Regions from separate parts of the Kosakonia sacchari SP1 genome, predicted to be linked through region 3. Evidence: predicted binding sites of a transcription regulator. Region 3 holds the regulator's gene; each other region holds the start of a gene.
What was found. Region 3 encodes PhoB, which activates phosphate uptake and scavenging genes when phosphate is short. Its sites were predicted from a motif close to CTGTCATAAAACTGNCNNAT; they were not measured.
Positions count from the first base shown of each region.

Region 1: a site for PhoB is predicted at 3,353-3,372, ahead of C813_RS38615 (phosphoethanolamine transferase). Genes of this name have one in related genera too.
Region 2: a site for PhoB is predicted at 3,171-3,190, ahead of uvrB (excinuclease ABC subunit UvrB). Genes of this name have one in related genera too.
Region 4: a site for PhoB is predicted at 2,964-2,983, ahead of phnC (phosphonate ABC transporter ATP-binding protein). Genes of this name have one in related genera too.

Region 1 is NZ_CP007215.2:3,298,579-3,306,457, reverse strand. It holds gene rhtA (threonine/homoserine exporter RhtA) at 1-812, opposite strand, end outside; gene ompX (outer membrane protein OmpX) at 1,176-1,688, shown strand; gene C813_RS38615 (phosphoethanolamine transferase) at 1,757-3,346, opposite strand; gene mntS (manganase accumulation protein MntS) at 3,628-3,759, opposite strand; gene mntR (manganese-binding transcriptional regulator MntR) at 3,948-4,418, shown strand; gene C813_RS38600 (anion transporter) at 4,415-5,524, shown strand; gene C813_RS38595 (HlyD family secretion protein) at 5,626-6,723, shown strand; gene C813_RS38590 (DHA2 family efflux MFS transporter permease subunit) at 6,720-7,879, shown strand, end outside.
Region 2 is NZ_CP007215.2:3,342,873-3,350,751, reverse strand. It holds gene bioF (8-amino-7-oxononanoate synthase) at 1-554, shown strand, start outside; gene bioC (malonyl-ACP O-methyltransferase BioC) at 541-1,290, shown strand; gene bioD (dethiobiotin synthase) at 1,283-2,005, shown strand; gene C813_RS38825 (ABC transporter ATP-binding protein) at 1,947-2,669, opposite strand; gene uvrB (excinuclease ABC subunit UvrB) at 3,422-5,443, shown strand; gene pmrB (two-component system sensor histidine kinase PmrB) at 5,657-6,742, opposite strand; gene pmrA (two-component system response regulator PmrA) at 6,746-7,417, opposite strand; gene eptA (phosphoethanolamine transferase EptA) at 7,414-7,879, opposite strand, start outside.
Region 3 is NZ_CP007215.2:3,782,813-3,790,691, reverse strand. It holds gene sbcC (exonuclease subunit SbcC) at 1-2,510, opposite strand, end outside; gene sbcD (exonuclease subunit SbcD) at 2,507-3,709, opposite strand; gene phoB (phosphate response regulator transcription factor PhoB) at 3,908-4,597, shown strand; gene phoR (phosphate regulon sensor histidine kinase PhoR) at 4,619-5,917, shown strand; gene brnQ (branched-chain amino acid transporter carrier protein BrnQ) at 6,323-7,642, shown strand; gene proY (proline-specific permease ProY) at 7,726-7,879, shown strand, end outside.
Region 4 is NZ_CP007215.2:1,135,337-1,143,215, reverse strand. It holds gene C813_RS28435 (ABC transporter permease) at 1-947, opposite strand, end outside; gene C813_RS28430 (ABC transporter substrate-binding protein) at 1,035-2,123, opposite strand; gene C813_RS28425 (DUF3592 domain-containing protein) at 2,428-2,799, opposite strand; gene phnC (phosphonate ABC transporter ATP-binding protein) at 3,031-3,873, shown strand; gene phnD (phosphonate ABC transporter substrate-binding protein) at 3,909-4,850, shown strand; partial or broken gene phnE (phosphonate ABC transporter, permease protein PhnE) at 4,933-5,799, shown strand; gene phnE (phosphonate ABC transporter, permease protein PhnE) at 5,801-6,682, shown strand; gene hdeA (acid-activated periplasmic chaperone HdeA) at 6,734-7,048, opposite strand; gene gadC (glutamate:gamma-aminobutyrate antiporter) at 7,090-7,879, opposite strand, start outside.

The sequences.
Region 1 (7,879 bases), 480 kb from region 3:
GCCGCCAACGCTAGCGCTTGCTGGAAGGTGAGCGTTTCACCGAGGAAGATCATGCCGGAAATTGCCGCCATCGCCGGTTCCATACTCATCAATGTGCCGAATGTACGAGTCGGTAAGCGCGTCAGGGCGATCATCTCCAGCGAGTAAGGCAGGGCGGTGGATAAAATCGCCACGGCGATCCCCAGCGGCAGAACAGACCAGTGCCACAGCACTTCGCCCGCCTGGAACGCGCCAAGCGGCACAAAAACTACCGCCGCAATTAATGAACCCAGCGCTACTGTTGCCGGGCCATGCTCTTCCCCGGCGCGCTGCCCGGAAAGGATATAGATTGCCCAGCACGCGCCGGCACCAAGGGCAAACGCCGCGCCAGTGAGATCGACATGTGAGACATTTTCGCCTAGCGGCAGCAGATACCAGAGGCCAAGTACCGCCAGGATCACCCAGATGAAATCCACCGGGCGGCGTGAGGCGAAAAGCGCCACCGCCAGCGGGCCGGTAAATTCCAGCGCCACCGCAACGCCGAGCGGTATCGTCTGGATCGATAAATAGAACATATAGTTCATGGCGCCGAGCGACAGGCCGTAAAACAGCAGCGGCAGGCGTTGTTCACGGGTAAAACGTAAACGCCAGGGCTTGAACACTACGACCAAAATAAGGGTGCCAAGTGCGAGACGCAGCGCGGTGACGCCGGGTGCGCCAACAATCGGAAACAGTGATTTCGCCAGCGACGCGCCTCCCTGAATGGACATCATCGCGACAAGCAATATTAATACCGGCAACCACACCGGCAATTTACGAGACTGCGCAGGCATCCTTTCTCCCGTCAATTTCTGTCAAATAAAGTAAAAGAGGCAGTCTACTTGAATTACCCCCGGCTGGTTGAGCGTTTGTTGAAAAAAAGTAACTGAAAAATCCGTAGAATAGCGCCACTCTGATGGTTAATTAACCTATCCAATTAAGAATTATCTGGATGAATGTGCCATTAAATGCGCAGCATAATGGTGTGTTGTGTGGGAAAACTGCTTTTTTTTGAAAGGGTTGGTCAGTAGCGGAAACTTTCTGTTACATCAAATGGCGCTTTAGACCCCAATTCCCGCAAAGAGTTTCTTAACTAATTTTGATATATTTAAATGCGTAGGACGTAGGATTTACTTGAAGCACATTTGAGGTGGATTATGAAAAAAATTGCATGTCTTTCAGCACTGGCCGCACTTCTGGCGGTTTCTGCAGGTTCCGCAGTAGCAGCAACTTCAACCGTAACTGGCGGCTATGCTCAGAGCGACGCTCAGGGTATTGCTAACAAAACTAACGGTTTCAACCTGAAATATCGCTACGAGCAGGACAACAACCCGCTGGGTGTTATCGGTTCCTTTACTTACACTGAAAAAGATCGCACCGAAAGCAGCGTTTATAACAAAGCGCAGTACTACGGCATCACCGCAGGTCCGGCTTACCGCATCAACGACTGGGCGAGCATCTACGGTGTTGTGGGTGTAGGTTACGGTAAATTCCAGCAGACTGTAGACACCGCTAAAGTGTCTGACACCAGCGACTACGGTTTCTCTTACGGTGCCGGTCTGCAGTTCAACCCGATGGAAAACGTTGCTCTGGACTTCTCCTACGAGCAGAGCCGTATCCGTAGCGTAGACGTTGGCACCTGGATTGCTGGCGTTGGTTACCGCTTCTAATCGCTTCGGCGATAATAAAAAATCCGCCCACTGGGCGGATTTTTTTTGCCTGCAATCTGCTTCAGAAATTACCGCGTACTACGCGTATCGAAGAGATCCGTGCCGAGATGGTTGTAGTCAACTTTCTGTAACTTAAAGTTGGTAATGTACGCTGGCCCGGCTTTTTGCTCGGACATAAAACGGTAAGGATTTTTAATCTGCTCTGCGCTGATCCCCGTCCACTGCGAAAAGAAGCTCAAAAAGTCGTTCGCTGAACGGCGCGCTTTAATTACCCGATGTTTAGTATCGTCGCTGGAAAGCACCATAAACGGCACCTGGAAGTCCTGTTGAAAAGTATCGGCATGTGCCAGGTACTGCACTTCTTTTCCGCGTTCTTTAATCGCCAGCCCGTGATCCGAGAAATAAACCATCGAGAAACTTTCGCCGGTATTGACCAGCTGCGAATACATTTTTCCCAGGAAATCATCGGTCTGCGTGATGGAATAGAGGTAGCAGGAGGTCTCTTTTGACTGTACAAACTCGTTGTATTTGCCGCCGGTGCGATCGCAGGCCTGCGGGTGCGAGCCCATCAAATGCAGCACAATCAGCTGCGGCTGGGTGCGTTTAGTGCTCAGCACCTGGTTAGTGAGTTTTAACAGATCCTCGTCGCGCGTATTCTTATCTGCTTCGAAGTCACCACGTTTCAAAAACTGCACTTCATCGGCACGCTTAGCGATACTGGCGATGGCTGTGTCGTATTCACCAATCTGTCCCTGATTAGAAAACCACCACGTCTGGAAACCGGCACGGTTAGCCAGCGTGACAAAATTATCCTGATACTGCGGTTGGTCTTCCACCACGCGATTTAACGTCAGCCCAAGGGATTTTTGTGTTGAACCGCTTGCGGAAATGTAATCCGTAAACAGCGTGCCGTTTACCTGGCTGGCAAACGGGGTATTGTTCCAGTGGCCGCCAAAGGCGCCCAGCGCGTCGCGACGTGCACTTTCGCCAATCACCACCACGTAAGTATGGTATTTCGGTTTCACCGCCAGCACAGTCCATGTGTCTTTCACACTGGCGAGCGCGGCCATATTTTTCTGTTCTTCTTTGACTACATAGTAGTTAAACGCCACGTCGCGCACGAAACGAAGCACCGGAACACCGGTATCAATGATCCTGAATTCGTAACCTTTGAAGTGGTTTTGCACCGGGCCAATAAAATAAGAAGCGATGCACACAATCGTGCCCAGCGTGTCCCATTTCAGCCATGGCGTGGAACGCACGATAATCCGACGGCGCAGCGAAATCACGCCCAGTGCAAAAATGAATACGCCAATAGCGTAGTGATACCACGGGAAGATAGTCAGAATTTCCGTCGACTCTTCCATATTGGTCGACAGCAGTGCCAGCAGCGTGTTGAAGTTCGGCGCGCCGTATGCCCGGCCAAAGGGGAAATAACAGGCGGCAACCAGCGAGATAATCCCGAGAACGGTTTTCTGCGCGCGAGGCGCATGACGCCAGAGGATCAGCAGCGCGCAGGTTAAAAGTACCGCATACATCACGCTAAATTCATAACCCAGAGCGAAGTTAATCAACATCGATTGTAAAAAGTAGAAACCCGTCCACGGGTTGAGCGTCTGGCTGCGAAAGGCAACGGATTCTTTAAGGATTAAGCTCATAGATTACTGTCATGAAAACGCCATGTGCTCACCCTGGCGTTAAGGGTCAAAACCTGCCGGACAGTGCGTGTGAAGAGGGGAGGGGGTCCGCATCTGCGAGCCGCAATTTGTGCAGGGCAGCGCAAAGATAGAGCGAGGCGCGTCGAAGGTCAACAGGGGCTAAGCGGTTGTTTTGAGAGAATGATTGCAAATCCAGCAAAAATACGCTGATTTTTAGACTAACTGTTCAGTATGACGGGGGATTGTGACAGAAAAATGAAGCGGCGTACCGCGACGCCGCATTAGTGAGAAGATTTGTCGGAGTCCTGCTGAGGTTTGCCGGTAATGATATCGGACAACATATTCAGCAGCATTAAACGGACTTTAAAGGGAGAGTGACTAAACACGCGCATACACCTCTTGAACTCATTCATCGTTACCTCCTGCCATTTTCAGGCCCTTCGTTCCATGAAGGGTGAACGCATTACATACAGATATAGCACAGGCTATGTTCTATAGCTATGGCTAAGACGTTAATTTTTTGTGCTGATTCACGGATGGTTTACAATGGCGCTTCTCTTATATGATGCTGCACAGGTGTCACACCTTCAGAGGAAGCACAATGAACCGTCGCGCAGGTAAGCAAACAATAAAAAAAGTGACGCTGGTAAATGTAGAAGAGCACGTTGAAGGCTTTCGTCAGGTGCGTGAAGCGCATCGTCGCGAGCTGATTGATGACTATGTTGAACTGATTTCGGATTTGATCCGCGAAGTGGGCGAAGCCCGCCAGGTGGATATGGCCGCCCGTCTTGGCGTTTCACAACCGACGGTTGCGAAAATGTTAAAAAGACTGGCGACAGTCGGCTTAATTGAACAGATCCCCTGGCGCGGCGTTTTTTTGACTGCGGAAGGTGAGAGGCTGGCGCAGGAGAGCCGCGAGCGTCATCAAATCGTAGAGAGCTTCCTGCTGGTGCTGGGCGTGAGTCCGGAGATTGCGCGCCGCGACGCCGAAGGTATGGAACATCACGTTAGCCAGGAGACGCTCGACTGTTTCCGTCGCTTTACTCTGCAACACGAGCAACCATCTGAATGACTATGCCCCTCATGCGCGCCCTGGCGCGCGACCGTTTCCTGCATCTGTTACTGATTATCGGTGTCATGCTGTGTTTTTTCGTCCCGTTTGCGCCCAAAACCTGGCCGGGTGCGATTGACTGGCACACCATTATTACCCTTAGCGGGTTGATGTTGCTGACCAAAGGCGTTGAGCTGAGCGGTTATTTTGATGTGATTGGGCGGCGTATGGTGCGCCGTTTTCATCATCAGCGTCGGCTGGCGATGTTTATGGTGCTGGCGGCGGCGCTCCTCTCCACGTTTCTCACCAATGATGTGGCGCTGTTCATTGTGGTGCCGCTGACCATCACGCTGAAGAAACTGTGCGAAATCCCGGTTAACCGGCTGATCATTTTTGAAGCGCTGGCGGTCAATGCCGGGTCGTTATTAACGCCTATCGGAAACCCACAAAACATTCTTATCTGGGGACGCTCTGGCCTCTCTTTCCCGGCTTTCATCTGGCAGATGGCGCCGCTGGCGCTGGCAATGATGGTTACGCTGTTGGTGGTGTGCTGGTTCTGTTTTCCGAAAAAGGCGCTTAACTATCACAGCGGTGTACAAACGCCGGACTGGCAACCCCGTTTGGTGTGGAGCTGCCTCGGTTTCTACGTAATCTTTATTACCGCGCTGGAGTTGAAACAGGAGCTGTGGGGGCTGGCAATTGTCGCCATCGGGTTCTTGCTGCTGGCGTGGCGGGTAGTGCTTAGCGTGGACTGGACGCTGTTGCTGGTCTTTATCGCCATGTTTATTGATGTCCACCTGCTGATTCAGTTGCCTGCGCTGCATTCGGTGTTGAACAGTGCCAGCCAGTTGTCACCTTCAGGGTTGTGGTTGACGGCCATTGGCCTGTCGCAATTTATCAGTAATGTGCCCGCGACCATTTTGCTACTCAATTATGTACCGCCGGATACGCTGCTGGCATGGGCGGTGAACGTTGGCGGCTTTGGTTTGCTGCCCGGTTCGCTGGCCAATCTTATCGCGCTGCGTATGGCAAACGATCGCCGCATCTGGTGGCGCTTTCATCTTTATTCCATGCCGATGCTGCTGTGGGCGGCGCTGGTGGGATACGGATTACTCTTATTCAGATAGTGCTGATTTGTCAGTTTATCCTGGCAAATGTATAGCAACCGCCTAACTTTAGTTAACGGCGCATCCCTGGCGCCGTTACCTGACAGGACTGTTGCGAAACTATGGCAGAAAACACAACGCATCCTGACGATGTTCAGGACGATAACAACCAAAATCCACGTAAACGCCCCGGAAAGAAGCCACTGATTATCCTCGCCATCGTTGTCGGCGTGATGGTGATTGTTGCGCTGGTGTGGTGGTTTTTAACCCGTAATGAAGAGACCACTGACGACGCTTTTACCGATGGCGACGCGGTGACGATTGCGCCGAAGGTGGCAGGTTATGTCACTGAGTTGCGGGTGAAAGATAACCAGCGCGTCAAGAAAGGGGATTTGCTGGTCACGATTGACCCGCGCGATGCCACCGCGCAGCGCGATCAGGCGCAAGCGCAACTGGGGCTGGCAATCGCACAGCTTCACCAGGCGCAGGCGCAACTGGACTTATCAAAAGTGCAGTATCCCGCACAGCGTGATGAAGCGCGCGCGCAGGTGCTGAAAGCAAAAGCCGATCTGGCAAACGCCGAAGCCGCTTATCGCCGTCAGCGTGGTGTCGATCCTCGCGCCACCACACAGCAAAATATCGATAGTGCTAATGCCCAGTTGCGTAGCGCGCAGGCACAACTTGCCAGCGCGCAGGCACAGCTGGAAGTCGCCGACCAGGTGCAGTTGCAAATCCGTCAGCAGGAAACCAATGTCGAAGCGCGCCAGCAGCAAGTGGCGCAGGCAAAAGCGCAGCTGGAAACCGCGAATCTGAATTTATCCTGGACGGAAGTGCGCGCCCCATTCGATGGCTTTATCACCAAACGCAATGTGCAAAACGGAACCTTGGTACAGGCAGGCACCGCGCTGTTTTCGCTGGTCTCACCAGACGTGTGGGTGGTGGCGAACTTTAAAGAGTCGCAGCTTGAGCGTATGCGTCCGGGGAATAAAGTCAGCGTCAAAGTGGATGCGTGGCCAGATCTGGAACTGGAAGGGCATATCGATAGTATCCAGCAGGGCAGCGGGTCGAAGTTCGCCGCGTTTCCTTCAGAAAATGCGACCGGCAACTTTGTCAAAATCGTCCAGCGCGTACCGGTGAAAATCGTTATCGATAAAGGTCTGGATCCCAACAAACCGTTGCCGTTAGGCCTTTCCGTTGAACCGAAGGTGACGCTGGAATGACAGATCACAGCCACGAGAACTGGAAACCCGCCAGTAACCCGTGGGCGGTGGCGTGGGTCGTCACCCTCGCGGTGTTTATGGAGATCCTCGATACCACGATTGTTAACGTGGCGCTGCCGCACGTCGCCGGTTCGCTCTCCGCCAGTTATGACGAATCAACATGGGTGCTGACCAGCTACCTGGTGGCGAACGGTATCGTTCTGCCGATCTCGGCTTTTCTCAGCCGCACCTTCGGGCGCAAGCAGTTTTTCCTGATCTGCATTGTGATGTTTACCGTCTGTTCATTTCTGTGCGGCATCGCCACTGAGCTTTGGCAAATCATCCTGTTTCGTATTTTGCAGGGCTTTTTTGGCGGCGGTTTGCAGCCCACGCAGCAATCGGTGTTGCTGGATTACTTCAAACCGGAAGATCGCGGCAAAGCGTTTGGTTTGTCCTCTATCGCCATTATTGTTGCCCCGGTGCTGGGGCCAACGCTGGGCGGCTGGATAACCGATAACTACTCCTGGCGTTGGGTCTTTTTTATCAATATTCCGGTGGGTATTGTCACGGTTCTGGCGATTTACCAGTTGCTGGAAGATCCGCCCTGGGAGCGCAAATCGAAGCAGAAATTGTCTATCGACTGGCCGGGCATTGGCCTGATTGCGCTGGGGCTGGGCTGCCTGCAAGTGATGCTCGATCGCGGTGAAGATGAAGACTGGTTCAACTCTGATTTCACCCGTATTTTCGCCGTTCTCACCGCAATTGGTATTGTCGGCGCTATTTACTGGCTGATGTATGCGAAAAAACCGGTGGTCGACTTGCGCTGCATGGCGGATAAAAACTTTACGGTTTCCAGCTTGCTGATGGCTGGCATGGCGATGATCCTCTACGGCAGCTCGGTGGTGATCCCACAGCTGGCGCAGCAGGATCTGGGCTACACCGCCACCTGGTCCGGGCTGGTGCTGTCGCCCGGCGCAGTATTGATTGTGCTGACTATTCCGCTGGTGCTGAAACTGATGCCAGTGGTGCAGACGCGCTGGATAATCGCCTTCGGCTTTTTCTGCCTGGCGGCCTCATTCTGGTGGTCGCGTACGCTGGCTCCGGATATCGACTTTGAAACGCTGATGTTGTTTCGCAGTGCGCAGTCGATTGGGCTGGGTTTCCTGTTCGTACCGTT
Region 2 (7,879 bases), 440 kb from region 3:
TGATGGTGGATGATGCACACGGTATTGGCGTGGTGGGGGAGCAGGGGCGCGGCAGTTGTCATCTGCATAGCATCAAGCCGCAAGTGCTGGTGGTGACCTTCGGCAAAGGTTTTGGTGTCAGCGGTGCGGCGGTGTTGTGCAGTGACACGGTGGCGGATTATCTGCTGCAATTTGCCCGCCATCTGATTTACAGCACCTCGATGCCGCCGGCGCAGGCCGTGGCGCTGAGCGCGGCATTGCAGGTTATTCGTAGCGACGACGGTCATGCGCGGCGTGAAAAACTGGCGGCGCTGATTACCCATTTTCGCACTAGCGTGGCACACGCATCCGTCACGATGACGGATTCCATCAGCGCAATCCAGCCGCTGATTGTCGGTGAAAATAACCGCGCACTGCGACTGGCAGAACGCTTGCGTCAGCGCGGCTGTTGGGTGACTGCGATTCGACCGCCCACCGTACCGCCGGGTACGGCACGTTTGCGCCTGACGCTGACCGCAGAGCACCAGTTCGACGATATCGACCGTTTGCTGGAGGCCTTGCATGACAGTGAATAAACAGGCGGTCGCCGCTGCTTTTGGCCGCGCGGCACAGAGTTATGCGCAGCACGACGAATTGCAGCGCCGGAGCGCCAGTTTGCTGTTATCTAAGTTGGGTACTCTCACGCCTGGTCAGGTGCTGGACGCTGGTTCTGGGCCGGGCGCAATGAGCCGCTACTGGCGCGGGCAGGGCGGCGAAGTAACGGCGTTGGATCTCTCAGCGAATATGCTTGATGAAGCGCGCCGTCAGCACAGCGCGCAACGCTATGTCAGGGGCGATATTGAAGCCATGCCGCTGGCGGATGCGCAATTTTCACTGGTCTGGAGCAACCTGGCGGTGCAGTGGTGCGATGATTTGCGCCAGGCTGTCGGTGAGTTGTATCGCGTCACCCAACCCGGCGGTTGTGTTGCCTTTACGACACTGGTCGCGGCCTCACTGCCGGAGCTGAACGAAGCGTGGCGCGCGATTGATGACCATCCGCACGCCAACCGTTTCTTAACCTTGCCAACCATCAAACAGGCTTTGCACGGCTGGCGTCTGCGTAGTGGCGTCGAGACCATAACCTTGCATTTTGACGATGCGACCGCCGCGCTGCGTTCGCTAAAAGGTATTGGCGCAACACATTTACATGTGGGCAGGCAGCAGGGGCTGACACGCGGCAAACTGCAACGCTTGCAGCTGGCCTGGCCGCAGCAGCAGGGCAAATGCCCGCTGACATACCATCTTTTTTGGGGAGTGATCGTCCGTGATTGAACGCTATTTTGTGACCGGTACGGATACGGAAGTCGGGAAAACTGTCGCCAGTTGCGCGCTTTTGCAGGCGGCAAATCTGCGTGGTTTACGCAGCGCGGGTTATAAACCGGTGGCCTCCGGGAGTGAGATGACCGCAGAGGGGCTGCGCAACAGCGATGCGCTGGCACTGCAACACCACAGCAGCCTGCCGATGGCGTATAAGACCGTCAATCCGTATACCTTCGCAGAACCCACATCACCGCATATTGTGAGTGCAGATGTGGGTGAGCCCATTGACGCACAGGTAATGTCCGCCGGGCTGCGCACGCTGGAAGTACAAGCGGAGTGGCTGCTGGTTGAAGGTGCAGGGGGCTGGTTTACGCCGCTTTCAGAGACGTTCACTTTCGCCGATTGGGTGGTGCAGGAACAGCTGCCGGTGATTCTGGTCGTTGGCGTAAAACTTGGCTGTATCAACCATGCCATGTTAACCGCGCAAGCGGTTCGCCAGGCGGGGTTACGGCTGGCGGGCTGGATTGCCAACGATGTGGTGCAGCCAGGCAGACGACACCCGGAGTATCTGGCAACGCTTCGGCGCGTGATGCAGGCTCCGCTGATTGGCGAAATTCCCTGGTTTGCCCACGCACCGGAAAAAGAAAAAACGGGTCATTATCTTGATCTCAGTGTCCTGACTCCGGTGTCATCCACTTTGAGAGCAGCGGATCATCAAGCAGTTTAACGTCGCCCTGCGCGACATTGCGCCCGCGGTGCAGCAGGCAGAAACGGTCGGCGACCCGGCGAATAAATGACAAGTGCTGTTCAGCCAGCAGAATGGTCATGCCAAACTCCTGGTTGAGCCGCACGATCAAATTGCCAAGTTTATGAATAAAAGCCTGCCCCAGACCGCGCGTTGGCTCATCGAGGATCAACAGCCGTGGGTGCGTAACCAGCGCCCGCGCCATCGCTAACTGTTGTTGATTATCCTCTGACAACTCCGCGCCACGTACCTGGCGCAGCTCATACAGTTCGGGGAACAAATCGTAAATATCCCGCCGCACTGCGCTGCCCGGTTCACTGCCGGCGCGCATCGCGACGTGCAGATTTTCCTCAATGGTAAGTTGCGAAAAAATCCGCCTGTCCTGCGGCACATAGCTGATGCCGATGGCGCTGCGGTGTTCAGCTTGCAAAGAGAGCAAATCGCGCGGCGGTGCGCCCACGTCCTGCCAAATCATGCTGCCGCTTTCAATAGGTAAATAGCCAGTGATGCAATTCACCAGTGTCGTCTTGCCCATGCCTGGCAACCCAATAACTGATGTGCAGACCCCGGGGGATAAATCGAGGTCGACATTCCACAATGTATGCTGATTACCGTAATACTGGTTTACTGCCCGTAAGCTCAACATTGTCCGCTCCTTGTTTCGGATCTGATGACCACGATGATTCTGCAAAAGGCTTGCCAGAACATAAAAAAGGCTTTTTTTTCGGATGCCGCTGAGAAAAGTGGCTTTTAAAACGTGAGGAGGGAAGAAGCCAGGTAAAAATTCTGCACTTTGCCAGTGCTTGCAGTGTTGAGTTGTGGTGCAGCAATCGCTGGATCTGTGAGAATGATCTCATGCGGATCCTGCGTTTCGTTTGCCGATAATTATCAAAAAGAAAAGATAATAAATTTTTAGCGCCACCCGCCTGGGACAAAATGGGATTTGGCGGGAAGGCTAGGCATCCGGCCTGGCGGCAGTTATCCACTATTCCTGTGGATAACCTTGTGTATTAGAGTTAGAAAACATGCGGCAAGCGAGAGAGGACGCGGGTTGCGCCTGAATTGGTGTTAAACACGTCTTTTTGATATTAACTTTAATAATCAATTGGTTATATAAAAGCAATGCCTGTAAGAAAAGTGTCACCCGCTGCCACAAAACTTTCAAAGGCTTGCTTGACAAATGTTAAAAGAGGAAAAATTTTGGGGATAACCTGAAAGGGTTAGTGTTTTATCTTGTCCGCGCAGAAATTTGAGGGGAGAAGCGGTGCCCTAACGGGGAGTAGTACAGATTGCCTGTTTCGCTACTGTTTTTTCATCCAGTGTTATTTATTGGCAAAAGTGAACAGGGTGAGTAAAATGTGTTACCTGCCCGCTCATTCCTTCATCAGGTAGCCGTTCATGAGTAAACCGTTCAAACTGAATTCCGCTTTTCGTCCTTCCGGCGATCAGCCTGAAGCTATCCGCCGCCTCAAGGAAGGTCTGGAAGACGGCCTGGCGCACCAGACGCTGCTCGGGGTGACGGGTTCAGGGAAGACTTTCACCGTCGCCAATGTGATTGCCGATCTCCAGCGCCCGACAATGGTGCTGGCACCGAACAAAACGCTGGCCGCGCAGCTGTATGGTGAAATGAAAGAGTTCTTCCCGGATAACGCGGTGGAGTATTTTGTCTCTTACTACGATTACTACCAGCCGGAAGCGTATGTACCAAGCTCTGACACTTTCATTGAGAAAGATGCCTCGGTGAACGAACATATTGAGCAGATGCGTCTGTCAGCGACGAAGGCGCTGCTGGAGCGTCGCGATGTAATTGTGGTGGCCTCCGTTTCCGCGATCTACGGTCTGGGCGATCCGGATCTCTACCTGAAAATGATGCTGCACCTGACTAAGGGCATGATCATCGATCAACGCGCGATCCTGCGCCGCCTGGCGGAGCTGCAATATACCCGCAACGATCAGGCATTCCAGCGCGGCACTTTCCGCGTACGCGGCGAAGTTATTGATGTGTTCCCGGCAGAATCTGACGATCTGGCGCTGCGTATCGAATTATTCGATGAAGAAGTCGAGCGCCTGTCGTTGTTCGACCCTCTGACCGGTCATATTGAGTCGGGCATTCAACGCTTCACCATCTACCCGAAAACGCACTACGTGACGCCGCGCGAGCGGATCGTGCAGGCGATGGAAGAGATCAAAGTTGAGCTGGCAGAACGCCGTAAGTCGCTGCTGGAAAATAATAAACTGCTGGAAGAGCAGCGGCTCAGCCAGCGTACCCAGTTCGACCTGGAAATGATGAACGAGCTGGGCTACTGCTCGGGGATTGAAAACTACTCGCGCTATCTTTCCGGGCGCGGGCCGGGCGAGCCGCCGCCGACGCTGTTCGACTACCTGCCCGCCGATGGTCTGCTGGTAATCGACGAATCACACGTGACTATTCCGCAGATCGGCGGGATGTATCGTGGTGACCGCGCGCGTAAAGAGACGCTGGTGGAGTATGGTTTCCGTCTGCCGTCGGCGCTGGATAACCGACCGTTAAAATTTGAAGAGTTTGAAGCGCTGGCACCGCAGTCAATTTATGTTTCGGCAACGCCGGGCAATTACGAGCTGGAGAAATCGGGCAGCGAAGTGATTGATCAGGTGGTGCGCCCGACCGGTCTGCTCGATCCGGTGATTGAAGTGCGCCCGGTGGCGACCCAGGTGGACGATTTGCTCTCTGAAATTCGCCAGCGCGCCGCCATTAACGAACGTGTGCTGGTGACGACGCTGACCAAACGCATGGCGGAAGATCTCACGGAGTATCTGGAAGAGCACGGCGAACGGGTGCGTTATCTGCACTCGGATATCGACACGGTTGAACGTATGGAAATTATCCGCGATTTGCGCCTTGGCGAGTTCGATGTGCTGGTCGGCATCAACTTGCTGCGTGAAGGGCTGGATATGCCGGAAGTCTCGCTGGTGGCGATTCTGGATGCCGACAAAGAGGGCTTCTTGCGTTCTGAACGCTCACTTATCCAGACGATTGGCCGCGCGGCACGTAACATCAACGGTAAAGCGATTCTGTATGGCGACAAGATCACACCGTCGATGGCGAAAGCGATTGGCGAAACCGAGCGTCGTCGTGAGAAACAGCAACGCTATAACGAAGAGCACGGCATTACCCCGCAGGGCCTGAACAAGAAAGTGGTGGATATTCTGGCGCTTGGCGAAGGGCTAGCGAAGACGCGCGCGAAAGGGCGTGGTAAAACGCGTACACCTGCTCAGGTGGAAGCGGCTGAACTGGCGCTCACACCAAAAGCGCTGCAGCAGAAAATCCACGAACTCGAAGGCCAGATGATGCAGCATGCGCAGAACCTGGAGTTCGAAGAGGCGGCGAAAGTACGCGACCAGTTGCACCAGCTGCGCGATCTGTTTATTGCCGCATCCTGAAATCAGCGCGGTGATATGACCGCACAAAATAGCAAAAAAGAGAGCCTGTCCGGGCTCTCTTAATGTTGGCTTAACCTACGCCTGACACACTGCCCACCGGTATTCTGGAGGGCAATCTGATGCAACAATTTAAGGTTCGTGAGTTTTTCGCTGTCGCTTTCGTGCTGGCGCTAGTGATTGGTTTTGCCCGTCTGTGGGTGCTGACTTACTGATTTACGCCTGGCGGGCACCGGGGAGAAATTTTACCCACGCCCGTACGCCAGATTGCGTCAGCCGGTTGTGCAAAAAGAACTGCGCGTCATGCAGTTGTGCGATACGCGACACAATGCTTAATCCCAGGCCTGCGCCGCCGTAGCGGCTGTCCATACGCACGAAGGCTTTACTGAGCTCTCCGCTGCGGCTTTCATCAATACCCGGCCCTTCATCTTCCACCGCCAGTACCGGTGTTGCAGCGTTTTCGATACGTACGGTAATGGTCGATCCTGTCGGGCTATAGCGGTGGGCGTTTTCGACCAGGTTTCTCACCAGTAACCGCAGCAGCGTGGCATCACCGGCGACCGCAATGTCCTTTTCTGGCTCTGCAATTTCCAGCATCTGTTGGCGCGCGGTCAGCATCTGTTCCAGTTCACTGCGAATGGGTTGCACCACATCCTGCAACAGCATCACCTGCTGGTAACTACCGGCGGAGAATGACTGCCCGACGCGTGCCAGCAGCAACAATTGAGCAATGTTTTCCGTCATTTGCTCAAGTCGTTGCACCAGTGGGTCGACGTTGATACCGCTGGTTTTCGCCATCAATTCCAGATGCAGACGTAACCCGGCCAGCGGCGTACGCAGCTCATGGGCAACGTCGGCGGTAAACAATCGCTCCCTGTCGAGGGTTAGCGTCAGGCGGGAGACCAGCTCGTTAATCGATGAGGTCACAGCTTCCACTTCGCTGACGCTATTGTTCAGCGTGATGGGTTGCAGGTTGTTCGGCGTGCGTTTATTCAGTTCTTCCTGCAACTCAAGCAGCGGACGGGTAATGGTTTTTACCGCCTGCATACAGAGCAGCAGCGCCAGTCCGATGATCAGCAGGCTTGGTACCAGCAGGCTGGCCACCGCTTCGCGGACTTCATGCTCGATATGTTTGCGATTGTTGTGGTTATGAATGGCTGCCTGCACCAGCAGCTGTATTTGCTCTTCGCTTTCATGCCACAGCCAGAACACGCTGACCAGCTGGCAAAACACCAGAATGCCACCAATGGTGAGTAACAAACGGCGGCGCATACTCCAGCGCCTGAAGTTGAAGAGCGCCATCAATCAGCTCCGTTCCTGCGGTTGCACCAGCATATAACCAAACCCACGCACTGTGCGGATACGCGATTTGCCGATTTTGTCGCGCAAATTATGGATATGCACTTCCAGCGTGTTCGTCGACGGTTCGTTATCCCAGTTGTAAATATCGTTATAGAGGATCTCCCGGTGTACCGGGCTTTCGGCTTTCAGCATCAGGCGCGACAGCAGGGCGTACTCTTTTGGCGTCAGCTCCAGCAACTGTTCATCCAGCCACGCCTGGCGGCGTGTTACATTCAGCGTCAGATTACCGTGGCTGATTTCGTTATCGCCCTGATTATTATGGCGGCGCAGCAGCGCGCGAATGCGGGCGTTCAGCTCGTCCAGCGCAAAGGGTTTAACCAGGTAGTCGTCTGCACCGGTATCCAGCCCCGCAACGCGATCTTCAAGCGTATCGCGGGCGGTGAGGATCAATACCGGCAGCGTATATTTTTCGCGGCGCAATCGGGTGAGCAGATGTAAACCGTCTTCATCCGGCAGACCCAAATCGAGCACCAGCAGGCTGTAATGACCGTTCGCCAGACACAGCGCAGCTTCATGTGCGGTAGAAACGCCATCGCAGGCGTACCCTTCGCTTTGCATCGCCAGAATCAACCCCTGCAACAGCAGAGCATCATCCTCAACCACCAGAATCTTCATTTCAACTGCCCCCGGCACGCGGTTAAAAGATCGTCTTCAGCACGGTACTCTTTCGTGCTGACACCCAGTATACCCAACATCGTCGGGAAGAGGTTGTCCTGTGAAACCGCCTTCTCCCGCGCATTTTTTTGCAGACACTGGCTGTTCACGGCATAACGCGCTTGATACTCCTGCGACAGCCAAATCAGCAGCGGAACATGTTTTTGTGTTTCCGGCGCGATGGAGTACGGCAGGCCGTGTAAATAAACGCCATTTTCGCCAAGCGACTCACCGTGATCGGAGAGATAAACCAGGCTGGTGGTGAATTTATCCTGCTTCGATTGCAGCAATTTTATCGCTTTATCAACAATATAATCGACATACAAAATGGTATTGTCGTAGGTATTTATCAGCTGCTGCTGTGAGCAGGTCTGAATTTCATTGGTATCGCAGGTCGGTGTAAATTTACGGAACTGCGCCGGA
Region 3 (7,879 bases):
AGCTGGTGCGACATCGAGTCCAGCGCCAGGCCGATGCTTTCAACCGTGGTATCCGGGGCGAGTGCCGCAGGCGGCTGTGCCTGGTGTGCGCTCAGTGCCTGTTCAGCGCTGTTCGCTACTGCCTGTTTCTGCTGGCATTCGCTGTCGAGCTTCTGACGTAACTGCTCAAGGCGCTGGCGTTCAGGTTCGGTGAGCAGGGCGTCTAGAAAGGCCTGATGATCGGTGAAAACGCTTTTTCCCAGCGCATCGGTAAATTGTTGCTCCAGCGCGGCTGCGGTTTGCTCCTCTTGCGCCAGTTGCTGATGCAGGGTTTGCCACTGGCTTTGCAGCGCAAGACAGGCATCGTGTACTTTCCGCCAGCCTTCCAGCGCTGCTGTCTGCCCGTCGTTGGCGCTGTCGCTTTCCGGTAGTGTGTCGAGGATCGGCGTGAGTTGCGCCATCTTTTCGTGCAGCGCACTGAGCTGTTGCTGCTGATATTGCCACTGTTCGGCTTCCTGCGTGCGCGCCGCCAGCCACAGCTCCTCTTCGCCTTCCGGCGGCAGGGCCAGATCCAGTTGTTGCAGCGTGGTCGCCAGTTTTTCACGGCGGGCAACCACAGCTTGTTGATACTGCTCGCTTTGTTGATGAAGTTCGCGGATTTGCAACTGCAGTGTCTGGCGCTGGTTCAGCAAATAAAGCTGATGTTCATAAGCATCCTGCGCGCTTTGCCAACTGGTAAGCTCGCGATGCGGCTCCAGCGTGACGCTGAGCGCGGCACAGGCTTTTGCCCACTCCTGCAACCAGTTTTGCTCCTCTTGTTGTAGGTTTTTCACTTCGCGCTCATCTTTTTCGTAGCGTTCAGCCAACCCTTTCAGCCGCTCGCCAAGTGCGACGCCATCCTCTTTGACCTGGCGCACTTCCAGATCCAGCGCGCTGCGCCGTGCCTGATTGACGCCTGGCTCAAGAGTTTGATAATGCGCAATCGCCGGATGTTCGGTTGCGCCACACAGCGGGCAAGGGTGACCCGGTTGCAGACGCGCGCGCTCGCTTTCCAGATCTTTGATGCGGTTTTCCAGCTCGCAAATGGTCGTGACTTCCGTCAGCAGCTGGTTTTTCTCTTTGTACAGCTCGCGTTTACGCGCCAGTTCAACACCGATCTTTTCCTGCTCGGCGCGTAAATCAAGCAAGCTCTGCTGGCGCTGCGCCAGCTGTTTGCGCAGCGGAGCAAAACGGGCATGCAGGGCGGTAAGTTGCTGGCGTAGCGGGCGGTTTTGCGCGCACAACGCCATTGCCGCCGCCGTCTCTTCCGCGCTCATTGCCAGTGTCGATTCAGGCAAGGTGCGCAGTTTCGCCTCGTGAGTCTGCACACGCTGTTGCAGGCCGAGCCACTGTTTTTTCTCTTCTTCCAGCTGGTTGAACAACACGCGCCAGCCGGTTAATTCGTTCTGCCAGCGCTCAAAACGGGCGTTCTCAGCAAGCCAGCTTTCCAGCGTTTTCTGCGTTTCCCGCAATGTTGCATGCTGCTGCTGGGCGCTAACGCGAATGCGCGCACGCTGTAACAGGCTGGCATGTAAGCGAGTATTTACTTCTTCGCTCTGCGCACGGGTGCGAACCAGCGCTTTACGCTGCTCCTCAAGCCGATCCCATAGCGGGCGCAATTGCAGCGCCGGTTGCGCGCGTTCCAGCGCCGCTATCTGAGGCTGAGCACCGGCCAGCGCCTGCTGAGCCTGTACCAGTGCGGCCTGCGCGCGTCCGCGCGCGGCGCGTAACTCTGCGTCGCGGTTCAACCAGTTGGCCTGCGCCTGTATGTCGCGCTGCCCTGCCAGCAAACGTTGCTCTTCGTCAGTAAGCGCCTGCAAACGTTGCGCAAGCTGCTGGCGCTGCTCATCACTAAGCAGTTCCACGCCTTTTGCCTGCGCCTGCAACTGCTCAAGCCGGGTTTTCGCCGCTTTGTGTTTTTCAAACACCATGGCGGAAATCTGGCCGTAAATCTCGGTGCCGGTCAGCTCTTCGAGCAGCTCTGCGCGTTCACGCGGTTTCGCATTGAGGAAGGCGGCGAACTGCCCCTGCGACAGCAGCATGGAACGGGTAAAGCGGCCATAATCCAGCCCGGTCAGTGAGGCGGTAAGATCAAGCTTATCTTTCACTTTATCGGCAAGGATTTTGCCATCGGCGCAGGCCGCCAGCTCAACGCGCGGGGCTTGCAAGTTTCCATCCGGCAGCCCGCGGGCGCGGCTCTGGCTCCAGAACGCGCGGTAGGCGACGCCTTTCACTTCAAACTCCACTTCGGCAAGGCAGTCAGCTGTATCGCGGGTCATTAAATCGTTTTGCGATTGTGAAAGGGTGCTAAGGCGCGGTGTTTCGTGGTACAGCGCCAGGCAGATGGCGTCGAGCAGCGTGGTTTTCCCCGCACCGGTCGCGCCGGTAATGGCGAACAGACCGTTGCTTGCGAACGGCTCTTCGGTGAAGTCTATTTTCCACTCGCCTTTAAGCGAGTTCAGGTTTTTTAGCCGCAGGCTCAGGATTTTCATGCCTCATTCTCCTCATCCAGCGCCTGGCGCGCTTCGCTAAACAGCGTGTGTAACCGCGCATTTTGTGTGTCGTCGAGTTCTGCCAGCGCAAGGCGGCGGGCGAAGACCTCTTCGACTTTTAATTCGTTTAAGGTTTCGCGTAACTCGCCGGAAAGAATTCGTTCGCGCTGTTCGCGGCTGCGGCGCACCAGCAGCACTTCGACTGGCAAATCTTCTGTCACCTGCTGGATTTTGCGCTGCATATCCGCCAGATATTCATGACTTTCGATTTCAATATCCAGCCATACGGGGGGCTCTGCGGGGGCATTGCGCCACTGTTCTAACTGACGGCAGATTTCAACAAAATCGCCTTTGATCACCGCTAACGGTTGGGTTGCCGGCACCGCCAGCGCCGTGACATCGGCGAGCTTACCTTCGGCGAATGTCACCAGATTGACGCTTTTGTTTTTCCCGGTTTCATCAAAACTCAACGCAATGGGCGAGCCGCAGTAGCGGATATGCTCCTGGCCGCCAATCTTCTGCGCCCGATGAATGTGGCCGAGCGCGAGGTAATCCACCGGCGGAAAATTTTGTGCAGGGAAGGCGTCTAACGTGCCGATATAAATATCACGTACCGCGTCACTTTTACTGGCACCCACCGTGGTTAAATGGCCGCTGGCGATAATCGGCAGTGGTTTGTCACCGCGCAGTTCACAGGCTTTAGTAAATTGCTGTTGATAGTAATCGGTGATCGCCGCCAGCAAATGTTGATGTTTTTGTTGTCCGGAAAGCCCTGCCTGGCTAACGGTAATGTCGCGCGGGCGTAAAAATGGCACCGGACAAAATACCGCACCGGGTTCGCCATCGCGGCGCTCTAGCAGGAACGGCTGGGCGCCTGCACTGGCTACCACGGTGGTTTTCAGGTAGGCGAGGATCTCTTTTGATTCGTTTAGTGTGGCCACGGAATCGTGGTTTCCCGCCAGCACGATAAGCTGGCAGCCCGTTTGCTGGAGTTTGACCACAAAGCGGTTATAAAGCTCGCGGGCATAGCTGGGCGGGGAACCAGTGTCGAAAATATCGCCTGCGACAATAATGGCATCCACCTGATGCGTTTCGGCGGCGGCGAGCAGCCAGTCGAGAAAAGCGTCATGTTCGGCGGCGCGGTTTTTACTGTAGAAGTTTTGACCCAGATGCCAGTCTGAAGTGTGAATGATGCGCATAGCGGTTCCGTGGCGAAAAAGCGTAAAGCAGATTATAAACATTAAGCAGATGAGGGACATAACCGAACGCAAATTTGCGCTGTCACACAGCCACCGCGCGGGTCATATAGCGGTCATCTTATTCATAAATCTGTCATAAAACTGACGCATAATGGCGCCGCTACCTATACTGACGACTTAATTAAAACAGGGCGAATTATGGCGAGACGAATTCTGGTCGTAGAAGATGAAGCACCGATCCGTGAAATGGTGTGCTTCGTGCTCGAGCAAAATGGTTTTCAACCGGTGGAAGCTGAAGATTATGACAGCGCGGTGAACCAACTTAACGAACCCTGGCCCGACCTGGTTTTACTGGACTGGATGCTGCCTGGCGGTTCTGGCATTCAGTTTATTAAACATCTTAAACGCGAAGCGATGACCCGTGATATTCCGGTGATGATGCTGACCGCGCGCGGGGAGGAAGAGGATCGCGTTCGCGGTCTGGAAACGGGGGCGGACGATTACATTACCAAGCCATTTTCACCGAAAGAGCTGGTCGCGCGCATTAAAGCCGTGATGCGCCGTATTTCACCGATGGCGGTGGAAGAGGTGATTGAAATGCAGGGGCTGAGCCTCGATCCTTCCTCACATCGCGTAATGACCGGTGAGAATCCGCTGGATATGGGACCGACAGAGTTTAAACTCTTACATTTCTTTATGACGCACCCCGAACGTGTTTATAGCCGCGAACAACTGCTGAACCACGTATGGGGAACCAATGTTTACGTTGAAGACAGAACCGTGGACGTGCATATTCGCCGTCTGCGCAAAGCGCTGGAACACAGCGGCCACGATCGTATGGTGCAAACAGTGCGCGGCACGGGATATCGTTTTTCGACCCGTTTCTGAAATTTGACAGGAGTGTGACGCGTGCTGGAACGGCTGTCATGGAAAAGGCTGGTGCTGGAGCTCCTCCTTTGTTGTATCCCCGCCTTTATTCTCGGCGCGATTTTCGGTTACCTGCCCTGGTTTTTGTTCGCCGCGGTAACCGGGTTGCTGATCTGGCATTTCTGGAATTTACTGCGCCTTTCCTGGTGGTTGTGGGTCGATAAAAGCATGACGCCGCCGCCGGGCACGGGAAGCTGGGAGCCGCTACTTTACGGGCTACACCAGATGCAGATGCGTAACAAAAAGCGCCGCCGCGAACTGGGAAATTTGATCAAACGCTTTCGCAGCGGTGCGGAATCGCTGCCGGATGCGGTGATCCTCACCACCGAAGAGGGGGCGATTTTCTGGTGTAACGGTCTTGCACAGCAGATGCTGGGGCTGCGCTGGCCGGACGACAACGGCCAGAATATCCTTAACTTGCTGCGCTACCCAGAATTTACGAAATACATCAGGAATCAGGAGTTTGGCCGACCTCTGCATCTGGTGCTCAATAATGGGCGGCATCTTGAGATCCGCGTCATGCCCTACAGCGAGCAACAACTGCTAATGGTGGCGCGTGATGTGACGCAAATGCACCAGCTGGAAGGTGCGCGGCGTAACTTTTTTGCCAACGTTAGTCATGAACTGCGCACGCCGTTAACGGTTTTGCAGGGCTACCTGGAAATGATGCAGGAGCAAACACTGGAAGGGGCGCCGCGCGAAAAAGCGCTGCACACTATGCGTGAACAAACGTCGCGGATGGAAGGGTTGGTCCGCCAGTTACTCACGCTGTCGAAAATTGAAGCTGCGCCGACGCTACCGCCTAACGAAACCATTGATGTGCCGATGATGTTGCGGGTTGTCGAACGGGAAGCGCAAACCCTCAGTCAACAAAAGCACACTTTCAGTTTTGAAGTGGATAACGCGCTCAAAGTGCTTGGTAATGAGGAGCAACTGCGTAGCGCAATCTCGAATCTGGTCTATAACGCCGTCAACCACACGCCTGCAGGCACGCACGTTATTGTGCGCTGGCAGCATGTACCGCAGGGCGCGGAATTTAGCGTGGAAGATAACGGACCGGGCATTGCCGCAGAACATATTCCGCGCCTGACCGAACGTTTCTACCGGGTGGATAAAGCCCGCTCGCGGCAAACCGGCGGCAGCGGTCTTGGGTTAGCGATTGTCAAACACGCGGTGAATCACCACGAAAGCCGCCTTGATATCGTCAGCGAACCGGGCAAGCGTACCCGCTTTAGCTTTGTCCTGCCGGAACGTCTGGTTGCCAAAAAAGCCGCTTCCTGAAGGCTCTGTCAGCATATCTTTCCAGCGGCCTGCGAAAACAGGCCGCTTTCCCGCACCGTCTACCACAGCTGAAACGTATTTTGTACGTCTGCTGCTTTTTTGTTCGCATGATCAGCCATGTGTTTTTCTTATAAATGGAGTATTTGACTGCTTGTTTTTTGCAATGCAGCATAACCATCTGGTTTTGCGATCCCACCTTGCCTTTAAACGTTATAAGCGTTTAAATTGCGCCCGTACATTGTCAGACCGACTGTGTTTACGTGGTAAATCGAAAAACTATTCTTCGCCACGTTGTACATAAAGCATTTCCCGCTGATTTTTCACGCAATTGGCGTTTTATTGTTCGGTCGGGAAAGGCCAATAATTCATCACTTTACGACACCACATCCACAGGCAGTAAAACTTATGACCCATCACTTAAAACCACGAGACATTGTTGCTCTGGGCTTTATGACCTTTGCCCTCTTCGTAGGCGCAGGTAACATCATTTTTCCTCCGATGGTCGGCTTACAGGCGGGTGAACACGTCTGGACGGCGGCGTTTGGCTTTCTGATTACCGCTGTGGGTTTGCCGGTGCTCACCGTTGTCGCGCTGGCGAAAGTCGGCGGTGGCGTCGATAGCCTAAGCACGCCGATTGGGAAAGTGGCGGGTGTTCTGCTGGCAACGGTTTGCTACCTGGCGGTTGGGCCACTGTTTGCGACGCCGCGTACGGCAACCGTCTCGTTTGAAGTCGGGATTGCACCGCTGACCGGCGAAGGCGCGATGCCGCTGCTGATTTACAGCGTGGTTTACTTCGCGCTGGTGATCCTGGTGTCGCTCTATCCGGGCAAACTGCTTGATACCGTGGGTAACTTCCTTGCCCCGTTGAAAATCATCGCGCTGACTATCCTCTCGATCGCCGCGATTGTCTGGCCGGCGGGTTCCATCAGCCACGCGCTGGACGCCTACCAGAACGCCTCTTTCTCCAACGGTTTCGTCAACGGCTACCTGACGATGGATACGCTAGGCGCGATGGTTTTCGGCATTGTGATTGTTAACGCGGCGCGTTCGCGCGGCGTGACCGAAGCGCGTCTGCTGACCCGTTACACCGTTTGGGCTGGCCTGATGGCTGGCGTGGGTCTGACGCTGCTGTATCTGGCGCTGTTCCGCCTGGGCTCAGACAGCTCTTCGCTGGTTGAGCAATCTGCCAATGGCGCTGCCATTCTGCATGCTTACGTTCAGCACACCTTTGGCGGTGCGGGCAGCTTCCTGCTGGCGGCACTGATTTTCATCGCCTGCCTGGTGACGGCGGTTGGCCTGACCTGCGCCTGTGCCGAGTTTTTCGCGCAGTATCTGCCGCTCTCTTACCGTGCGCTGGTGTTTATTCTGGGTATCTTCTCAATGGCGGTGTCCAACCTCGGGTTGAGCCACCTGATTCAGATTTCGATTCCGGTGCTGACGATGATCTACCCGCCCTGTATCGTACTGGTGGTGCTGAGTTTTACCCGCTCCTTCTGGAACAGTTCAACACGCGTTATCGCACCGGTCATGTTTATCAGCCTGCTTTTTGGTATCCTTGACGGCGTGAAAGCCTCCGCGTTTGCTGAACACCTTCCTGCCTGGACACAGCGCTTGCCGCTGGCGGAGCAGGGGCTGGCCTGGTTGATGCCAAGTCTGGTGATGGTGATTCTGGCCGCAATCTGGGATCGCGCTGCAGGACGACAAGTGACTTCCAGCGCGCATTAACAGCAGCAAACACGGTTTGTTTAACCACGGGGTACGCGCTCCGTGGTTTTTTATTTTTGTGTTGAATAATGGCAGTGGAAACGATGGAAAGTACTAATAAGCTGAAGCGTGGGCTAAGCACCCGCCACATTCGCTTTATGGCGCTGGGTTCAGCGATTGGCACCGGGTTGTTTTACGGCTCCGCAGACGCCATCAAAATGGCCGGGCCAAGCGTGCTGCTGGCTTACATTATTGGCG
Region 4 (7,879 bases), 2.3 Mb from region 3:
GTAACCGTCAGCCACGCCACCACCACCGCACCGGCAACCCAGCGCCATTTGCCCAGCGGCAGCGCCCGCGCCTGCGAGGCTTTGCCTTTCATGGTGACAAAACGGTTGGCGGTGCGCATCAGGCGGCGTTGCAGCATCACCAGCGGAATAGTGATACAAATCAGCACCACCGCCACTGCTGCCATCAGGTGGTAAGAGGGCGTGCCCAATTTGTTGGTTAATTTATACAGGTAGGTCGCCAGCACCATGTTGCCTTCCGGATCGCCCAGCACCAGCATCAGGCCGAACACCTCCAGCCCAAGGAAGAACAGCAGAACGCAGGCGTACAAAATTGACGGGCGCACCATCGGCAGGCTGACGGCGGTCATCACCTGTAATGGCGACGCGCCAACGGTGCGCGCGGCTTCTTCCACGTCCGAACCGACGCTGCGCAGCGCCGAGGAGATATAGAGATAAGCGTGGGGAACATGTGTGAGCCCGGCAATCACCACGATGCTGAACATCGAGTAGATATTCCACGGCACAAAGCCGATTAACTCCTGCGCCCAGCGCGAGAAAAAGCCCACCGGTCCGGCCGCCACCACATAACCAAAGCCAAGCACCATCGGCGAGACAAAGATGGGCACCAAGATCAGCGGCTCAATAAAACGGCGGCCGGGTAAATCGGTGCGCACCATCAAAAACGCCAGAATGCCGCCCAGTGGAATCGCGATAAACACCAGGCCAAAAGCGAGGATAAAGCCGGACTTCAGCGCCAGATAGAAATCCGGATCGGTAAAGATAAACTCGAAGGCTTCGAGACTCAGTTCCTTAGAACGGACAAAAAAGGGCGCCGAGAGAAAACTCTGCACCACAATAAATAACAGTGGGATATAGATAACCAGCGCGGTAATTAACACAATGACGCCGCGCGGCAACCCCTGCCATTTTCTGCGCACACTATTCATACATCATCCCTTTGGTCAGGAACCTCATGCCAACCCGCTGGCTGAGAAAAGGGTTGTGCGCAAATCAGCGCACAACCAGTCAGGGCATTATTTAGCGGCGGCAGCGCGCCATTGTTTAATAAATTCCAGACGTTTTTTCGGCTCCAGATACTCCAGCAGCGACTCATCCACCGCAATCGGCTTCAGCGCGTCACCCAACTGTTTGGTCAAGCCGTCGATGTCGTTTTTGCCTTCAATATCGTTACGCAGCGAGGGGATATCCGCCTGGCTGGCGAGAATGCTCTGCCCTTTTTCCGACAGCAGATAGTCAAACCACAATTTCGCGGCGTTGCTGTGCTCCGCTTCAGCGCTGATAAACGACACGCGCGACAGCACCAGCACGTAATCTTTCGGATAGGAGATGCCGAGCGAGTTATCACCCTTCGCGCGGGCTTCGGCGTACGAACCCAGGATGTTGTAGCCAATTAGATTTTCGCCGGAAGAGACGCGTTCCATCATGGTGCCGGTGGAGGATTGCACCGTTAAACCGCCCTTCGCCACGTCCGCCAGATGGGTGAAATAGTCTTTGTCGTGTTTGCTGTCTTCCACGGCGAGCATAAAGCCAAGCCCCGATTTTTCGATATCGTAGGTGGTGACTTTGCTTTTGAATTTGTCAGTCTGGCTGGCGATGAGTTTGCCAAGCGCGGTGTGCGAATCCGGCACGTCGCCCGCCGGGATCAGCCGTTTGTTATAGATAAAGACTACCGGTTCATAGGTGGTGCCGTAGGCTTTTTTCTCCCAGACCGCCCACTTGGGTAATTTATCCAGCTCGGGCGACGCGTATTCAGCGGCATAATCGGTGGCCAGTTTCAGCGCGGTGTCCATTGAGGAGCTCCATACCACGTCGCCGCTGCCGCCGCCGGAAGCCTGTTCGCTAAGATAACGATTGTACAGTTCGGTACTGTTCATATCGTTATATTCCACTTTAATGCCCGGATATTGCGCCTCGAACCCCTTAATCAGCGGGCCCGCGGCTTTGGTATCGGTGGTGGAGTAAATAACGACTTTGCCTTCTTTGGTTCCGGCGTCTACGATTTTCTGGTAATCCGCCGGGTAACCCTGAGGCACGGCAGCCAGCGAGGTGCCGGAAAAAAGTGCCGTCAGTGCCACGGCCAGAACAGTGAATTTCTTATCCATGAACAAACCCCTTTGGTATCATTTTTTTAAACACAAATTTAACATATAGCGTGCATTTCACCCGGTGCAACGCAGTGGCTTGTTTTTTCCAGGTTTTGTGACGCTGGCGGGGTTTAATTACTGAGGTTGCAGAATCACGCACATCGATGCGTTAAAGCATTACAGATCAGCCAGATAGATCTGTTCCTGTTTTCATCGCGGAATAATAAAGATGTATTAAAAAGACGACGTGAGGACGAAAGTGAATTAACTCAGGCGATATCTATTTTTATTTATAACGCTTATCCGATCGATAACAGGGATATTAGTCACCTAAAATCAGCGGACGATCATACAGCACAATATGCTTTGGATTTTGCGGCGAATATTTCACGGTCGTGCCGTTGCCCTCGGCAAAGCGCACAATTTCACGGCTATCCAGGAACTGAAACACGCTCGCCTGCACCACCTGCCCCTCGCGAGTTCTGAAGCGCAACACCAGTTCACAATAGACAGAGCGCCTGTCCATCCAGTTGGTGCGCTTAAGCGCAATAATATCGGCATTCGCACCGATGCCGTGTTTCATCACATGAGCTTCGATAAATAGCTGGCGGATCCAGCGCGTTACTTTGTAGATAAGGAATATCACCACAATGGCGATGCATAAAAGGGCAACACCGTGCAGGATATTTGCCATGCGGTTTCCTCCTGATGAAAAGTCGGCTTACTTTAACGCTTTTTGGCAGGGATGCGACACGGTATCCTGACCGAAAAATCCCTCCCGCGTTACCGGCAGCTCACCCCTTCGGCCTAATTGCGTCACCTAAGCCAAACATCCACGTTCATTATTTGTTCGCTTTTTCGTCATAAAACGATCATCACCCGTGCTCTTAATGGTCGCCAGTTTAATGAAAAATCCGGAAGACTTATGAACAGCGCGTTGGCAGAAATCTCTGAAGACCACTTTTCGTCTCGGCATCAATTAAACACCGTGCCGAAGCAAAAGGTGCTGAGCGTGAAGAACTTACGCAAAGCCTATAATACGCACCAGACCGTGCTGCACGACATCAGTTTTGATCTGCACAGCGGTGAGATGGTGGGTGTGATTGGACGCTCCGGCGCAGGGAAATCCACGTTGCTGCATGTGCTTAATGGTACGCACAGCGCCACTTCTGGCGAGATTTTAAGTTTCCCGGAAGTAGGTACACCGCGCGATGTCACGCATCTGAAAGGTCGCTCGCTTAATCAGTGGCGCAGCCAGTGCGGCATGATTTTTCAGGACTTCTGCCTGGTACCGCGCCTCGACGTGCTGACCAATGTGCTGCTCGGCAGACTGAGCCAGACATCGACGCTGAAATCCCTGTTTAAAGTCTTTACCGATGAAGACCGTGCCAAAGCAATCGCCTTGCTGGAGTGGCTGAATATGCTGCCGCATGCCTTGCAGCGTGCAGAAACGCTTTCCGGCGGGCAGATGCAGCGTGTCGCCATTTGCCGCGCGCTGATTCAAAACCCCTCCCTTTTACTGGCGGACGAACCTGTCGCTTCGCTGGATCCGAAAAATACCCAGCGCATCATGGGCGTATTACGCGAAGTGAGCGAGCAAGGCATCAGCGTGATGGTGAACCTGCACTCCGTGGAGCTGGTGAAAGAGTATTGCACCCGCGTTATTGGCGTTTCCCAGGGACGGATTATTTTTGACGGTCATCCCTCCCGGTTAACGCAAGACGTGCTGCAGGTGCTGTATGGCGATGAAATCAGTCAATTGCATTAATTATTCCTTCCAATGAGACGACACAGGCAATGACAATGAAAAAGCATATTTCTGGCGCATTACGTTTATCGGCATTGATGACAGGACTTCTGCTGGCATGGCAGGCGGCTGCCGCTGAGCAGCCGAAGGAATTAAATCTGGGGATTTTGGGCGGCCAGAACGCAACCCAACAAATTGGTGATAACCAGTGCGTGAAAGAGTTTCTGGATAAAGAACTCAGCGTGGACACCAAGCTGCGCAACTCGTCTGACTATTCGGGTGTTATTCAGGGTCTGTTGGGCGGAAAAGTCGATGTGGTGCTGAGCATGTCGCCCTCTTCTTACGCATCTGTGTATATCAATAACCCGAAAGCCGTGGATATCGTCGGTATCGCGGTGGACGACAAAGACAAGTCGCGCGGTTACCACTCGGTGGTGATTGTGAAAGCCGACAGCCCGTACAAAAAACTGGAAGATCTGAAAGGCAAAGCGTTTGGCTTCGCCGATCCGGACTCCACTTCCGGTTACCTGATCCCGAACTACGCCTTCAAACAGAAGTTTGGCGGTAACGCGGACAATAAATACAACAACTACTTCTCCAGCGTCACCTTCTCCGGTGGTCACGAGCAGGACATCCTCGGCGTGCTGAACGGCCAGTTCGCTGGCGCAGTGACCTGGACTTCAATGGTGGGTGATTACAACACCGGCTACAGCGTCGGGGCGTTTAACCGACTGATCCGCATGGATCACCCGAATCTGATGAAAGAGATCCGCATCATCTGGGAATCGCCGCTGATCCCGAACGGCCCGATTCTGGTGAGCAACAGCCTGCCGGCGGATTTCAAAGCCAAAGTGATTACTGCGGTTAAAAAACTGGATACCGATAACCACGCCTGCTTCGTGAAAGCGATGGGCGGTACGCAGCATATCGGTCCCGGCAGCGTGGATGACTTTAAACAGATTATCGAAATGAAACGCGAACTGGTTAGCGCACGTTAATCCTTCGCCGCATCGATTCTCCGGCCCCTGCGTAAAAACCAGGGGCTTTTATTCGCTGGTCATACAGGATCTCCCGCTACGCATGAACATGTCGAATACGCAGTTCGAGCACTACTATCAGCAAATCAGAATGCGCCAGAAACGCGACACCGTCGCCTGGTCGCTGGTGCTGCTGGCGCTCTATTTCGCCGCCGGTAACGCAGCAGAATTCAATCTCGCCACCATCTGGCATTCGCTGCCGAACTTTATGGATTACATGCTGGAAACGGTGCCAACGCTGCACTGGCCAGTGCTGTTTGCCGACAGCCACACCAAAGGCTCGCTGGCGTACTGGGGTTACCGCTTGCCGATCCAGCTCCCGCTGATCTGGGAAACCCTACAACTGGCGCTGGCCGCAACACTGGTCTCATTCGCTATCACTATCGTGCTGGCCTTTCTGGCGGCGGGCAACACCTGGTCTCCGCCGCCGGTACGCTTTGCCGTGCGTACGCTGGTCGCCTTTTTGCGCACCATGCCGGAGCTGGCGTGGGCGGTGATCTTCGTGATGGCGTTTGGTATCGGGGCGATCCCTGGTTTTCTGGCGCTGGCGCTGCACACCGTTGGCAGCTTGACCAAGCTGTTTTATGAAGCGGTCGAGAGCACGCATGACAGACCAGTACGCGGGCTGGCCTCCTGCGGTGCGACACATCTGCAACGCATTCGCTTCGCGTTGTGGCCGCAGGTGAAACCGATTTTTCTCTCTTATGGCTTTATGCGCCTTGAAATTAACTTTCGCTCCTCGACCATTCTTGGGCTGGTTGGCGCAGGCGGCATCGGCCAGGAGCTGATGACCAACATCAAACTCGACCGTTACGATCAGGTCAGCATCACGCTGCTGCTGATTATTATCGTCGTTTTCTTGCTTGATACGCTCTCTGGCCGCTTGCGCCAGTGGGTGCTGGAGGGAAAAAGTGACCAATTGGCAAGCCGTACCGAATGTGGAATTGAGCCGCAAATTAAACCGAAAACTGTTCCAGGCGCAGGGGCGTTATCTGCGCCGCCTCGGGCTTATCGCCCTTGCTGTGCTGCTCTATTACGTGTGGTTCTTTATGCAGTTCGGCATTCCTGCTGAACAGGCGCTGACCGGCATGCAGCAGATCGGCCGCTATATTTTGCGCATGTTCGTCTGGCACGATTTTCTCAACTGGCCGTTTGGCTACTACTTCACGCAGATTGGCATTACGCTGGCGATTGTCTTTGCCGGCACAACGACCGCCACACTATTCGCGCTGTTGTTGTCGTTTTTTGCCGCGCGCAACATCATGAAAGGCGGCCTTGCGGGCGTTATCGCCTTTTTCGTGCGCCGCCTGTTCGATATGCTGCGCGGCATTGATATGGCGATCTGGGGGCTGATTTTTGTGCGCGCCGTCGGGCTTGGGCCGCTTGCCGGGGTGCTGGCGATCATCATGCAGGACACCGGCCTGCTCGGTCGGCTGTACGCCGAAAGCCACGAAGCGGTGGATCGCTCGCCAGGGCGCGGCTTAACCGCCGTGGGCGCGGGTGGCCTGCAGAAACACCGCTTCAGCACCTTTACCCAATCTTTCCCGACATTTCTGGCACTGAGCCTGTATCAAATTGAGTCCAACACCCGCTCGGCAGCAGTGCTCGGTTTTGTTGGCGCGGGCGGGATTGGTTTGATTTACGCCGAGAATATGCGGCTGTGGAACTGGGATGTGGTGATGTTTATCACCGTGATTCTGGTGATGGTAGTGATGCTAATGGATAGCGCGTCGGCCTGGCTGCGCCGACGCTATATTACCGGCAAAACAGTGCCGCTGTTTAAGCCGGAGTAAGATGCCGGGGCCTCAATGCCCCGGCAGGTTAGCCATAATAAATTTTCGCGTTCACATATCCTTTTTTAGTTTGTCCCACTCGCCCTCCACTTTGCTTTTGAACGTGGCTTGTTTGTCTTGTTTGCAGGCTTCAATCACGGCGGGCGTCACCGTTTCAATCCCCTGAACATCCACCACCGCTTCTTCAGGTTTGTCCTTACTGTTTAAGGCTTCAGCAATGCCGATGGCAGTTGGCTGGAAAGAGGCTTTCAGCGCGAGAAAATCCTCACATGTCCAGCTATTCACGGGTTTACCTTTATCTGCTGCCTGTGTCGCAGCAGAAACCAGCAGCAAGCTGCCAACGATGATGCTAACGGTTGTTTTCATTCACTTCTCCTTATTAATGACTCATATCATTGAAAAAACTGCTATTCCTTAGGGGCTAAATGATGCGGTGAACGCGCGCGTGGATGTATAAAGAAATGTCCTTTCGGCGCATTATCAGTGGTGATGGCGACCAGGGTCACAGTGCCTTGTTTGCCGCGCTTGTCATGCAGCGCGTAGACCAGAAAGGGGAGGATCAGCACAATCACAAAACAGATAACCAGCAGCGTGATGTACTTCTCGTCGGCGCTTTCGCCGCCAATCGAGGCCGGTGGATAAAAAGAGACGATAAAGGCCAGCAGCGACACCAAAAAGCCCAGCACCGCTACCGCGAGCCGGAATCCTTTTGCGCCGGGAATATGAAAGGTGCGCTTAAGCTGTGGCTGTTTGCGAATTAACTGCATATAGCCTAGGAACAATAAAAAATAGCTACACAGATAAATCACCACCGTCAGCGTCAGGGCAATCAAAAAGGACATATTGCTCCCGCCACCCGAATTGGTGAGCACCACCAGCGCAACAGATGTCATCAACAGTTGGCTCACCACCAGGGTTACCGGCACACCATTTTTATTCACCCGGGCGAATGTCGCAGGCAGAATGCCTCGCTGCGCGGTGACATACATGCCGCGAGACGGGCCAACAATCCATGAAGCGATCTCTGCCAACACGCCCAGCACCAGCAGCGCCGCAATGACTTTTACGGCCCAGGCGAGTCCGGCACCGTAATGGGTAATTAACACGCTGAAAGTTTGAACGACCCCGGCAGAAAGGTTGATCTCGTTATGTGGGATCACGGCCGCGACAGACAAGCCGCCAATTGAGCTGAGGCAA